DNA from 3 places in the Achromobacter sp. DMS1 genome. Region 1 is predicted to be linked to each of the others. Evidence: predicted binding sites of a transcription regulator. Region 1 holds the regulator's gene; each other region holds the start of a gene.
What was found. Region 1 encodes NrdR, which represses ribonucleotide reductase genes. Its sites were predicted from a motif close to CACNANATNTNGTG; they were not measured.

Region 1 (4,552 bases):
GGCATCGGGCCACGTGCGCACGCTCGAGCAGCTGCGTATCGAGCCGGACGCGGTGTTCCACAAGACGGTGCATTCCTCGCTCTACGCCAAGACGGCCGACGGCGCCACGCTGCACGATTGGCTGCGCGATCACGGCATCGAGGGCATCATCGTGAGCGGCATCCGCACCGAGCAATGCTGCGAAACCACCGCCCGCCATGCGAGCGACGCGGGCTTCAAGGTGGTGTTCCCGACCGACGCGACGCTGACCTTCGCCATGGAAAGCCCCTCGGGCCAACGCTACACGCCGGCGGAAATCCGCGACCGCACGGAGCTGGTGCTGGCCGGCCGCTTCGCCCGCATCGCCCGGGCCGCGGACGCGCTGGCCGCCTGAACCCGGGAGAGCGCGGCATGGCGGCCGTTCATTTCGTCGTGACGCGCGGCATCGTGCTGCTGGACCTGGCCGGGCCCGCGGAGGCGTTCCGCGTGGCCGAAAAGCTCTGCCCCGGCAGTTTCGAGCTGTCTTTCTGCGGGCCCGGCCGCGAAGTGGAAACCGGCCTGGCCGGGCTGAGCCTGGGGCGCCTGCGCCCTCTGCCGGACTCGCTGCCGCCGCACGCATTGGTGATCGTCTCGGGCGTGGTGGGCCCGCGCGTGCCGCTGGACGATCCCGATTCCCGCCGCATCGTGCAGTGGCTGGCGCGGCGGCACCCCGCCGACGGCTTTACGCTGATGACGGTGTGCGCGGGCGCGCTTTTCGCCGCCGCGGCCGGACTGACGCGCGGACGCGAATGCACCACGCACCACAGCTGCCTGGCGCAACTGGCGGAAATCGATCCGGACGCGCGCGTGCACGACAACCGCATTTTCGTGGAAGACGGCAACCTGCTCACCAGCGCCGGCGTCACGGCCGGCATCGACCTGGCGCTGCACGTGGTGGCCCGACACTGCGGCGCGCGCGTCGCCGCCGAGGTGGCGCGCGAGATGGTGGTCTACCACCGGCGCGCGGGCACCGATACGGCGCTCTCGCCCTGGCTCGCGCACCGCAGCCATCTGCACCCGGGCGTGCACCGCGTGCAGGACGCCGTGCTGCGCGACCCGGCCGCACCATGGTCGGCCCAGGCCCTGGCGGAGCAGGCGCACACCAGCCCGCGGCATCTGGCGCGGCTCTTCCGCGAGCACGCGGGCTGCACGCCCATGGATTATCTGTATGGCATACGCGTCGCGCTGGCGCGCGACCTGCTGCGAGAAACGCGGCTGGACCTCGAGCGCGTGGCGGAAAAATCGGGATTCGGCTCGGCCCAGCACCTGCGCCGGGTATGGCGCAAATACGAGTCCCAGCCGCCCAGCATGGCGCGCGGCGAGGCGGGCTGACGCCGGCGGCGACTGCCCGGCGCCTATTGGCCCGGGTCTTTGCGCAGCTTGCCCGGCAGCAGCGGCCCCTGCATTTCGCGGATGGCCTCCACGAATTCCCCGATGTCCTCGAAGCTCTTGTAGACGGAAGCGAAGCGCACGTAGGCCACTTTGTCGAGCTTGCGCAGCTCGTTCATGACGAGCTCGCCGATGTGCTGGGTGGGCACTTCGCGCAGGCCGCTGGCCAGGAGCTGCTCTTCGATGCGGGCCACGGCGGCGTCCACGTCTTCGGTGCTGACCGGACGCTTGCGCAGCGCCAGGCTGAGGCTGGCCCGCAGCTTGGCCGGATCGTACTCGCTGCGGCTGCCGTTGCGCTTCACGACGGACGGCATGGCGAGCTCCACCCGCTCGTAGGTGGTGAAGCGTTTGTCACAGGACAGGCAGCGGCGGCGGCGGCGGATGGCGTCGCCCTCTTCCGATACGCGGCTGTCCACGACCTGGGTTTCGGAATTGCCGCAAAATGGACAGCGCATGTGAGGCCCCCTCTGAAGCGCGTGGCAATAATTCGGCATATTGTAACGATGCGCCCGGGCTCGCGGCCAGGATCGCGGCATTCCGGCCCCGCCGGGGCCTCGGAAGCGGGCCGGCGGCCATGAAAAAACGGCTCACGCAGAGCCGTTTTCCCCAGCGCGCGGGCGGCAGGCCGCCGCCCCGCAGCAACTTACTTCCTGCCGTAGACAGGCAGGCGCGAGGTCAGCTCGTTGACGCGCGCGCGCACGGCGGCGATGTTGGCTTCGTCGCGCGGGTTGTCCAGCACGTCGGCGATCAGGTTGGCGGTAAGCTCGGCTTCGGCTTCCTTGAAGCCGCGCGTGGTCATGGCCGGCGTGCCCAGGCGGATGCCGCTGGTGACGAAGGGCTTTTCCGGGTCGTTCGGAATGGCGTTCTTGTTCACCGTGATGTGGGCCTGGCCCAGCACGGCTTCGGCTTCCTTGCCAGTGATGCCCTTGGAACGCAGGTCCACCAGCATGACGTGGCTTTCCGTGCGGCCCGACACGATGCGCAGGCCGCGCTTGACCAGCGTGTCGGCCAGCACCTTGGCGTTCTTGACGACCTGCTGGGCGTATTCCTTGAACTCGGGCGCCAGCGCTTCCTTGAAGGCCACGGCCTTGGCCGCGATGACGTGCATGAGCGGGCCGCCCTGGATGCCGGGGAAGATGGCCGAGTTGACGATCTTCTCGTACTCGGCCTTCATCATGATGACGCCGCCGCGCGGGCCGCGCAGCGACTTGTGCGTGGTGGACGTGACGAAGTCGGCGTGGGGCACCGGATTGGGATAGGCGCCGCCGGCCACCAGGCCCGCGTAGTGGGCGATGTCCACCATGAGGAGCGCGCCGTTGTCGTGGGCGATGCGGGCCATGCGCTCGAAGTCGATGTGCAGCGCGTAGGCCGAGGCGCCCGCCACGATGAGCTTGGGCTTGTGTTCGCGGGCGAGCTGCTCGACCTGCGCGTAGTTCAGGACCTCGTTCTCGTCCAGGCCGTAGGACAGGAAGTTGTACAGCTTGCCCGAGGCGTTGACCGAGGCGCCGTGCGTGAGGTGGCCGCCCTCGGCCAGGCTCATGCCCAGCACGGTGTCGCCGGGCTTGAGCACGGCCATGTAAACGCCCTGGTTGGCCTGCGAACCCGAGTTGGGCTGCACGTTGGCCGCCTCGGCGCCGAAGATCTGCTTCAGGCGGTCGATGGCGAGCTGCTCGACCACGTCCACGTATTCGCATCCGCCATAGTAACGCTTGCCCGGGTAGCCTTCGGCGTACTTGTTGGTGAGCTGCGTGCCCTGGGCTTCCATGACGGCCGGGCTGGCGTAGTTCTCCGAGGCGATCAGCTCGATGTGCTGCTCCTGGCGAAGCTCTTCTTTCTGGACGGCGGCCCAGACGTCGGGATCGGCCTTGGACAAGGTAAGGTTGCGGTCAAACATGACGGGAGGTTCCTGAAGCGGTAAGAGAGGGGGAAGCCGTACCGGGTAAACCCGGGCAATGGCGCTTAGTTTACCGCGTCGCAGGCGGGGACTTGCCCCTCAAATGCCGCGAACCGCCGCAAAAAGCCCCGCCCCGGCGCGAAAACGGCGCGCATTGCCGCGCGGTCGGAAACCGCGCTCAAGCCGTCTTGAGAAACTTTCATGCTAAGCCCCCCGCCGCCCCGGCCCGCCGTCCGACGGGGCGCGGGCGCGAAAAGGGCCGCTCGCGCGGCCCTGGTTCTTGCGGATCGCCGCCTGTGGCGGGCGTCACGAACTGGAGGTGGCGCCGATCTGGGTGGGCGCGAGCCTGGGGTTGAGGGTGTAGGTGCCGGTGACCGACGCCTGCGCCAGCACGTGCCCCTGGATGGCCCGCAGCGCGTCTTCGCCCGTGAAGGCGCCCTGCAGCTTCAGCGTGGGCACGTCCAGCGCATAGAGCGTGAAGATGTACCGGTGCACCTTGGCGTCGTTCCAGGGCGGGCACGGGCCATCGTAGCCGAAGTACTCGCCGCTCATGTCGTGGTCGTTGGCGAACCAGTCGGAGTACGAGTTGATGCCCTGGCGCGCATCCATGGGCGCCAGCGGACCGCCCTTGCCGCGCGGCGTGATGCCGTTGGAGAAGGTGCCTTCCTCGATTTCGCGCACGTCGGGAGCCAGGTCGACCAGCACCCAGTGGAAGAAATCGACGCGCGGCAGGTCGGCCGGCACTTCGCGGCCTTCCTGGTTGACGTCGTCGGGGCGGGAGGGCACATCGGGGTCGTGGCAGATCAGGGCGAACGACTGCGTGCCCGCGGGCACGTCATTCCACGAAAACTGCGGATTGAAGTTGTCGGCCAGCGCGACGTGCGATTGCTCGTCGATCTTGCCGAAGGCATAGCGCTCGGGAATCGACTCGTTATCGGAAAAGGACAGACTCGAAAGTTTCATGCCGTGCTCCTAAGTGTGCCGCAAAGGCCGTGCGGCCCCTGCCCGTACCCCCAGCGTATCAAAACTCCGCCGTCATTGGGTCACGTTAACACGGGCGAATTTGCGCTTGCCCACCTGGACGACGTAGGTTCCGACCCCCAATTGCAGGGCCTTGTCCTCCACACGGTTGCCATCCACCCGGACGCCGCCCTGCTCGACGTTGCGCTGCGCTTCCGAGCCGGAAGCGACCAGCCCAGCCTCGCGCAGCAGCTTCAGGATGCCCAGCGGCGCGCCGGCCACGTTCACCTC
Region 2 (4,552 bases), on a different contig from region 1:
CCGGGCGCGCCGGCCGCCCCGTGCGGCTGGACTGGCAGCAGGCCGACGCGGCCATTCTGTGCGACCCGGTCGCCGCCGTGGCCCCCGATTCGCTGGGCGCGCTGCGGCGCGGGCACACCCGCGTCACCGTCAACACCTACGTGGCGCCGGTGTCCGATTTCACCCGCAATCCCGATGCCGCCATGCACCCCGACGCGCTGCTGGCCAAGATCCGGCATGCCGCCGGCGAAGGCCCACACCGCCGCGCTGGACGCGCACGAGGCGGCGCTGGCGCTGTTCGGCGACAGCATCCTGTCCAATATGTTCATGCTGGGCCACGCCTGGCAGCGCGGCACGGTGCCGCTGTCGCATGCCGCCATCGTGCGCGCCATCGAGCTCAACGGCGTGGCCGTGGCGGCAACCGCGCCGCGTTCGACAGCGGGCGGCTGGCCGCGCAGCACCCCGAGGCGCTGGAAGGCGTGCTGCGCCCGCGCGCCCAGGTCGTGCAGCTCCATGTGCCCGAATCCTATGAACGCGCCGTGGCGCGCCGCGTCGAAGATCTCACCGCCTACCAGAACGCCGCCTACGCCCGCGAGCTACCGGGTGTCGTGGACCGCGTGGCGCCCGCGAGGCGCGAGCTGGCGCCCGAAGCCCGCACCCCGCGGCTGGCCCTGGCTGTGGCCCGCGGCCTTTACAAGCTCATGGCCTACAAGGACGAGTACGAAGTGGCCCGCCTGTACACGGCCCCGGCCTTCAAGGCGCAGCTCGAGAGCCAGTTCGAGGGCGACTACAGCCTGCGCTTTCACATGGCCCCGCCCATCTTCGCCCGCAAGGATCCCCGCACCGGCGTGCCGCGCAAGATGACGCTGGGCCCGTGGACCCTGGGCGCCATGAAGGTGCTGGCCCGCCTGAAGGGGCTGCGCGGCACCTGGCTCGATCCTTTCGGCCATACCGCCGAGCGGCGCGCCGAGCGCGCGCTGGTGCAGGAATACCGGCAAACGGTGGAACAGTTGCTGGCCGGCCTGGAGCACGACAAGATCGGCCAAGCGGCTACAATCGCCGGCCTTGCGGAAACCATCCGGGGCTACGGTCACGTCAAGGCGGCCAGCCTGCGGAAATACCGTGAAGAACTCGCGCGCCGCATGCAAAGCTATATGGCGCCTGCACCGCGCGACGAGCCCCTGCGGAAGACCGCATAAACGCTTGCTTTACGCCGTCTCTACCTGGGCGCGCCAATGCTGGCGCGCCCAGTGCATTTAGTAACAATCTTTTGTGAGCAAAATTTATCTTCTTCTTGTGGGTGTCGCACTCGATCACTAGAATTAGTGCCTAACACGGGGTGCTACACTACATATTGTGTTTTTCCCGGCGCTGCCCCCTGGGCGGACCTTGCCTTTCGCGATTGCTCCCAGCGCGGTGCCTCGCATCAAGATCAGACTCATTCGCACGTGTACGGCGTCCATCCGCCGTGCCGCCACCTTCGCTTTCTTCGCACAGGAGCTTCCATGCAGACTACGATCGCCTCTGTGACCCGGCCCTCCGCCGTGCCGCCTTCTCAGACCGACTCTCCCGCCGCCTCCAACGGCGGGCAATGGGCCAGCTACAACATCATCCGCCGCAACGGGTCGGTGGTGGCGTTCGAGCCCAACAAGATCGCCATTGCCATGACCAAGGCCTTCCTGGCGGTCAATGGCGGCCAGGGCGCCGCCTCCGCGCGCGTGCGCGAACTGGTCGAAAAACTGACCGCCCAGGCCGTCAACGCGCTGGTGCGCAACCGTCCCAACGGCGGCACCTTCCACATCGAGGACGTGCAGGACCAGGTCGAACTGGCGCTGATGCGCTCGGGCGAGCATGACGTGGCCCGCGCCTACGTGCTGTACCGCGAGAAGCGCGCGCAGGAGCGCGCCGCTCGCGTGACCGCCGAAAGCCAGGAAAAGGCCGCCGCCGCGCCGCAGGAACACGTCCTGCATGTGACCGAGAACGGCCAGCGCCGCCCGCTGGACCAGGCCGCGCTGCGCGCCACCATCGAAGCCGCCGGCGAAGGCCTGGCCGAGTTCATCGACACCGAGACCATCCTGAAGGAAACCGTCAAGAATCTGTACGACGGCATTCCCGTGGACGAAGTCTTCAAGTCTGCCATCCTGTCCGCGCGCGCCCTGGTCGAGAAAGACCCGGCCTATAGCCAGGTCACCGCCCGCCTGCTGCTGCACACGATCCGCAAGGAAGTGCTGGGCGAGGAAGTCTCGCAGGCCGACATGGCCACGCGCTACGCCGCCTACTTCCCGGTCTTCGTGCAGCGCGGCATCGAAGGCGGACTGCTGTCGCCCGAGCTGGCCTCGTTCGACCTGGCCAAGCTGGGCCAGGCGCTGGACGCGCGCCGCGACCTGCAGTTCGGCTATCTCGGCCTGCAGACCCTGTACGACCGCTACTTCCTGCACATCAAGGGCACCCGCATCGAACTGCCCCAGGTGTTCTTCATGCGCGTGGCCATGGGCCTGGCGCTGCGCGAAACCGACCGCGAGGCGCGCGCCATCGAGTTCTACGAGATCCTGTCCTCGTTCGACTTCATGAGCTCCACGCCCACGCTGTTCAACTCGGGCACGCTGCACTCGCAGCTCTCCTCGTGCTACCTGACCACCGTGTCCGACGACCTCGAGGGCATCTACGACGCCATCAAGGAAAACGCGCTGCTGGCCAAGTACGCCGGCGGCCTGGGCAACGACTGGACGCCCGTGCGCGCGCTGCGCAGCCACATCAAGGGCACCAACGGCGAAAGCCAGGGCGTGGTGCCGTTCCTGAAGGTGGTCAACGACACTGCCGTCGCGGTGAACCAGGGCGGCAAGCGCAAGGGCGCCGTGTGCACGTACCTCGAAACGTGGCACCTGGACATCGAGGAATTCCTCGAGCTGCGCAAGAACACCGGCGACGAGCGCCGCCGCACGCACGACATGAACACGGCAAACTGGATTCCCGACCTGTTCATGAAGCGCGTCATGGAAAACGGCGAATGGACGCTGTTCTCGCCGTCCGACTGCCCCGACCTGCATGACAAGTACGGCAAGGCCTTCGAAGCGGCCTACCTGGGCTACGAAGCCAAGGTCGCCAGCGGCGAGCTCAAGCTCTACAAGAAGATGCCGGCCGTCACGCTGTGGCGCAAGATGCTCTCGATGCTGTTCGAAACCGGCCACCCGTGGATCACGTTCAAGGATCCGTGCAATATCCGCTCGCCGCAGCAGCACGTGGGCGTGGTGCACAGCTCCAACCTGTGCACCGAGATCACGCTCAACACCAACGAGTCGGAAATCGCGGTGTGCAACCTGGGTTCGGTGAACCTGGTGGCGCACATGAAGCCCGCGGCCGGCGGCGGCTTCGAGCTCGACCACGACAAGATCAAGCGTACGGTGCGCATCGCCATGCGCATGCTCGACAACGTGATCGACATCAACTATTACGCCGTCGACAAGGCGCGCAACTCCAACCTGCGCCATCGTCCGGTGGGCATGGGCATCATGGGCTTCCAGGACTGCCTGCAGATGATGCGCGTGCCGTACGCGTCGCAGGCCGCCGTGGAATTCGCCGACCGCTCGATGGAAGCCGTGTGCTATCACGCGTACTGGGCCTCGAGCGAACTCGCCGAAGAACGCGGCCGCTATCAGTCGTATGAAGGCTCGCTGTGGTCGCGCGGCATCCTGCCGCAGGACACGCTGAAGATGCTGGCCGAAGAACGCGGCGGCAATGTCGAAGTCGATACGTCGAGCACGCTCGATTGGGACGCGTTGCGCGCGCGCATCAAAGAGCACGGCATGCGCAACTCCAATTGCATTGCGATCGCCCCAACGGCGACGATTTCCAATATCATTGGCGTATCTGCGTGCATCGAACCCACATTCCAGAACTTGTACGTCAAATCGAATCTCTCCGGCGAGTTCACGGTCGTCAACGAATATCTCGTGCGTGACCTGAAGAAACTCGGTCTCTGGGACGAAGTCATGGTCGCCGACCTCAAGTACTTCGACGGCAGCCTGTCCCGCATCGATCGCGTACCTTCCGAACTCCGCGAACTCTACGCCACCGCGTTCGAAGTCGAACCGCGCTGGCTGGTGGAATGCGCGTCGCGCCGGCAGAAGTGGATCGACCAGGCCCAATCGCTGAACATCTACATGGCCGGCGCCTCGGGCAAGAAACTCGACGACACCTACAAGCTCGCCTGGAAGCGTGGCCTCAAGACCACTTACTACCTGCGCACCCTGGGCGCCACCAGCGCCGAAAAATCCACGGGTCGCGGCGGCGAACTGAACGCCGTCAGCGCCGGCGGCCATGCCGCCGCCTCGCCTGTGGCCGCAGCGCCTGTTTTGCCCGAACCCGAAGTTCTCGGGGCGGTTTGCACCATGCGGCCGGGCGATCCCGGCTTCGAAGAGTGCGAAGCCTGCCAATAACCGCTCCGGAGAATGAATCATGATTAATTGGGAAGACGACAACCTCGCCACGCAATCCGTCCAGCCGTCCGCGCCCGCCGCGGGCGGGCAGCCGGGCGCGGACGTGCGCCCGGCCACGGGGGTGTTCGGCGACGCCG
Region 3 (4,552 bases), on a different contig from region 1:
ACTTCGCGGTCCAGCGCCTGCCGGTTCGCCCGGTCGATGAGATCGCGGTCGCGGCAGCGCTCGGTCTGCGCCAGCAGGTCGGGATGATGGTGGCGCAGGTCCACGCTGGCGATAGTGCCCACCGCATTCAGGCGGGCCACGGCGCCGGCGAGGCGATGGGCCGATATGCCCACTCCCATGCCGCCCTGTACGATGGGCAGCAGCTGGCGGCCGGCAAGTTGCAGAGATTTGAACCAGGTCATGAAAAACGCCTTGATGTGAACAAGTGCCCGCAGGCTAGTGCAGCGGCCATGCGGGCGTATTGCGATGAGTCAAGCGGAACGGGCATGGGCCGCCGTTGTGGCGCGCCGCGCGGGATGCCCTTTGGAGGAGCAGGGTTTTCTCACCGGCACGCGTATTCCTCGAAAAGTCCCGACAGAATGCGGTGGGCCTGCGCGCCCAGGCGGTTTTCCGGCGGACTGTCGGGTGTGGCGCGCACGTTCTGCACGGCGAAGCGCCGCACGCCGCGCCGGGCGAGCTGGCGCGCCAGCGCCAGCAGCCGGGTTTCGTCCAGCCATTCAGGGCTCCAGGTGATGCGGCACTCGAACGACGTGCCCGAGGCCAGCAGCTGCGCCAGGCTGTCCAGGACCAGGCGCTGCGAATGGCGGCGTCCGGTGATGTCGTCGTAGCCGGCGGCATCGGCCTTGATGTCCAGTCCCACCCAGTCCAGCATGGGCAGGGCATCGCCCAGGCGCATCGGATAGATTCCCGCCGTGTGCAGGCCGGCCGCGTAGCCCATGCGCCGCACGTCGCGCAGCAACTGCGGCATGCGGGGTTCGGACAGCGGCTCTCCGCCCGAAAACACCACGGCGTCCAGCAGGCCGCGGCGCGATTCCAGGAACGCCCGCACCTGTTTCCAGTCATAGCGGGCGGTGCGCATCTGCAGCTCGGGGTTGTGGCAATAGTGGCAGCGCCAGGGGCAGCCGGCGATATAGACCACCGCGGCCAGCCTGCCGGGCCAGTCCACGGTGGAAAACGCCGTGAGGCCGCCCACTGCCGGCGCGCCGCGCGGCAGTTCGCGCAGCACCGGGGCGGGGCGCGGGAAGCGGCCGGCTAATTGCGGGACTCGACGAAGAAGCGGCGTTCATGGAATTCTCCTTGCTTGCCCGCGTTGAAGGATGACACGGGGCGGTGGTAGCCCATGACGCGGGTCCAGATTTCGCAGCGCACGCGCTGGCTGTCGTCCAGAAGCGGACGCCGGGCGTCGGCAAGGCGGCGGGAGTTGTCGTGTTGCATGGCGGTTCCTTTTGCAGTGACGGAAAAAAATGCGTATCAGGCGCAGGCGCACGCGGCGGCCTGGCGGGCCAGCAGTTCCGCGTCGCACTTGGGGCAGAACTCGTGGCGCCCGCTCAGGTAGCCGTGATTGGGGCAGATCGAGAACGTGGGCGTGACCGTGATGTACGGCAGCCGGAAATTCGACAGCGCGCGGCGCACCAGCTCTTTGCAGGCCTGCGCGACGACACGGCCTCGTTCATGTACAGGTGCAGCACCGTGCCGCCGGTATAGCGGCCTTGCAGGGTTTCCTGCAGCGCCAGCGCCTCGAACGGATCGTCGGTATGGCCCGCCGGGAGCTGGCTCGAATTGGTGTAGTAAGGGTGGTCGGCGTCGCCCGCCTGCAGGATGTCGGGCCAGCGCTTGCGGTCTTCGCGCGCGAAGCGGTAGGTGGCGCCTTCCGCGGGCGTGGCCTCCAGGTTGTAGAGGTGCCCGGTTTCTTCCTGGAACTGCGTCAGCCGCTCGCGCATGCGGTCCAGCAGCCGCAGCGCCATGGCCTGGCCGGCCGGCGTGGCGATGTTCTCGCCGTCGCCCGTGAAATTGCGGATCATCTCGTTGATGCCGTTCACGCCCAGCGTGCTGAAGTGATTGCGCAAGGTGCCCAGGTAGCGGCGCGTATACGGATAGAGCCCCTGGTCGATGTAGCGCTGCACCACGGCGCGCTTGGTTTCCAGCGCGTCGCGGCCGATTTCCAGCAGCCGGTCCAGGCGCGCCAGCAGCAGCGCCTCGTCGCCGCGGCAGGTATAGCCCAGGCGCGCGCAGTTCACCGTCACCACGCCCACCGAGCCGGTCTGCTCGGCGGACCCGAACAGGCCATTGCCCCGCTTGAGCAGTTCGCGCAGGTCAAGCTGCAGGCGGCAGCACATGGCGCGCACCATGTGCGGCTCCAGGTCCGAGTTCAGGAAGTTCTGAAAGTACGGCAGGCCGTAGCGCGCCGTCATTTCGAACAGGCGCGTGGCGTTGGGATGGTCCCAGTCGAAATCCGGCGTGATGTTGTAGGTGGGAATCGGAAAGGTGAAGGCCCGGCCCCGGGCGTCGCCCGCCATCATGACCTCGATATAGGCCTGATTGATCATGTCCATCTCGGCCTGCAGCTCGCCGTAGGTGAACGGCATCTCCTCGCCGCCCACGTAGGGCACTTCCCCGCGCAGGTCTTCGGGGCAGGTCCAGTCGAACGTCAGGTTGGTGAAGGGCGTCTGGGTGCCCCAGCGGCTGGGCACGTTCAGGTTGTAGATCAGCTCCTGCATGGCCTGCCTGACCTCGGCGTAGCTCATGGCGTCGCGCCGCACGAAGGGCGCCATGCAGGTGTCGAAAGAGCTGAAAGCCTGCGCCCCGGCCCATTCGTTCTGCAGCGTGCCCAGAAAGTTCACGATCTGCCCGATGGCGGCGGACATGTGCCTGGGCGGCGCGGCCTCGACCTTGTTGGGCACGCCGTTGAAGCCTTCGCGCAGCAGCTGTCGCAGCGACCAGCCGGCGCAATAGCCGCTCAGCATGTCCAGGTCGTGGATGTGGATGTCGCCATCGCGATGCGCCCGCCCCGCCTCGGGGGCATAGACATGCGATAGCCAGTAGTTCGCCGTGACCTTGCCCGCCACGTTCAGAATCAGGCCGCCCAGGCTATAGCCCTGGTTGGCGTTGGCGTTCACCCGCCAATCGCGCCGCTCCAGGTACTCCGTCATCGCGCTCTCGATATCCAAGAGCGGGGCGGGGGCGCGTTCCAGGTTGGGGGGAGTATCCATTTGTGCACCATATGTAGTGGGGTGAGCAAACTCTATCACTACATATGGTGTGACTGACGCACCCCCGAAGCGGGATCTGCCGCGCATTTGACGCGCGTCAAGCGCCGCTGCAGCCCGCGGGCAGCGTCATCGCCAGCCGCGACCAGGCGGTCGCCGATGGCCTGAACCGGCTCGCCTGCGGCACGCTGGTCACGGAAGACATCGGGAACAAGCGCATTGCCGATGCCACAGGAGTGGCAAAACTACATTAATGGGGTGTCTTGTCAGCTCATTGTTTTCCGCCTGCTTGCAGGAAGTGCGCTTGCCTCGCCCGCGCGGCGGGTGGCGGGGCCGGGCACGGCGGTTGCTGCACGCCCGGCCCGCGGCAGGCGCGGGGCCTGTTCCAAACGGCGAGAGGAGGTGAGCGTGATGAGTCCAGCAGACGAAACCGGACGCCCGCGGCGCGGGCGCCGGCCGGGCAACGAGAAGCAGATCGAGGCGCTGTTGTACGAGGCGCTGGAGACGGAGATCGGCGGCCTGGCCATTTATGAAACTGCGCTTTCCTGCGCCGTGAACGAAAGCCTCAAGCAGGAATGGCGCGAATACCTGGAAGAAACCCGTACGCACCGCCGGGTGTTGCTGACAGTGTTCGAGCAGCTCGGGATGGAAACCGAGCGGGAGACGCCGGGGCGCGAGGTGGCGCGCCACATCAGCCAGGCGCTGCTGCGGTGATGCGCATGGCGCAGACCGCCGGCGATGAGGAGGCGGCGCAGCGCGTGGCCGTCGAATGCGTGGTGCTGGCCGAGACCAAGGACCATGCCAACTGGGCGCTGATCGGCCGCGTTGCCCAGGAGCATGGGGGCAGGATGGGCAAGGTGCTGGCGCAGGCGCATGCGGCGGTGGCGCCGGATGAGGATCACCACCTGTATCACTCGCAGGGCTGGGCCCGGGAGCTGTGGATCGAGGCGCTGGGATATCCGGCCGTGCTGCCCCCGCCCGAGGAGATCCGGCAGGCGCACAGGCCATTGGCGCGGCGCGCGCGCGGCAGCAGCGCGGTCGAGATGCTGCATCACTAGGAAAGGACCGGGAGACAGTCATGGCAGCAAAGAAAACGGCAGGCAGGCGCGGCGCGCGGCGCGCCGATGAACGGCATTCCAGAATACCGACAGCGGGCCCGCGGGCGGCCCGGCCAGGGGCATGGCGAGTCCCGCGGCCAGGCGGGCGGCGGCGGTGCAGGCCACGGCGGCAGCGCTCGGCCACAATGCGGACAAGGCGCAGGAGTATGGAGAAAAGGCCGCGCGCCGTCCCTACGCGGGGCAGCATGCGAAGGCCGGCGCCGCTTCCGTCGGGCGCGCGCTCGTTGTCCGAACAAGAGGCGTCCGGCAAGACGGGAAAGCCCGCCGCAGCAGGGGCCAACGCCGTGGGCGGCGGGCTGGAGCGGGTGAGGGCGGACGACACGGGGCAGATGCTGACCACGAACCAGGGCGTGCGGGTGAGCAGCAACCAGGATTCGTTGAAGGCCG

Region 2: a site for NrdR is predicted at 1,325-1,338, ahead of AD428_RS17625 (ribonucleoside-diphosphate reductase subunit alpha). Genes of this name have one in related genera too.
Region 3: a site for NrdR is predicted at 3,087-3,100, ahead of AD428_RS18025 (ribonucleoside triphosphate reductase). Genes of this name have one in related genera too.

The regions. Positions count from the first base shown of each region.
Region 1 covers NZ_LHSJ01000139.1:3,791-8,342, reverse strand. Annotated here, with positions in the region: gene AD428_RS16125 (cysteine hydrolase family protein) at 1-373, shown strand, start outside; gene AD428_RS16120 (GlxA family transcriptional regulator) at 391-1,350, shown strand; gene nrdR (transcriptional regulator NrdR) at 1,374-1,862, opposite strand; gene glyA (serine hydroxymethyltransferase) at 2,051-3,301, opposite strand; gene AD428_RS16105 (YbhB/YbcL family Raf kinase inhibitor-like protein) at 3,608-4,264, opposite strand; gene tyrS (tyrosine--tRNA ligase) at 4,337-4,552, opposite strand, start outside.
Region 2 covers NZ_LHSJ01000165.1:531-5,082, reverse strand. Annotated here, with positions in the region: partial or broken gene AD428_RS25340 (indolepyruvate ferredoxin oxidoreductase family protein) at 1-1,178, shown strand, start outside; gene AD428_RS17625 (ribonucleoside-diphosphate reductase subunit alpha) at 1,485-4,415, shown strand; partial or broken gene AD428_RS17620 (ribonucleotide-diphosphate reductase subunit beta) at 4,435-4,552, shown strand, end outside.
Region 3 covers NZ_LHSJ01000171.1:3,448-7,999, reverse strand. Annotated here, with positions in the region: partial or broken gene AD428_RS18040 (NAD(P)H-dependent flavin oxidoreductase) at 1-242, opposite strand, end outside; gene AD428_RS18035 (anaerobic ribonucleoside-triphosphate reductase activating protein) at 383-1,066, opposite strand; partial or broken gene nrdD (anaerobic ribonucleoside-triphosphate reductase) at 1,093-1,473, opposite strand; gene AD428_RS18025 (ribonucleoside triphosphate reductase) at 1,389-3,050, opposite strand; gene AD428_RS29630 (hypothetical protein) at 3,459-3,761, shown strand; gene AD428_RS29625 (hypothetical protein) at 3,767-4,105, shown strand; partial or broken gene AD428_RS18015 (catalase) at 4,126-4,552, shown strand, end outside.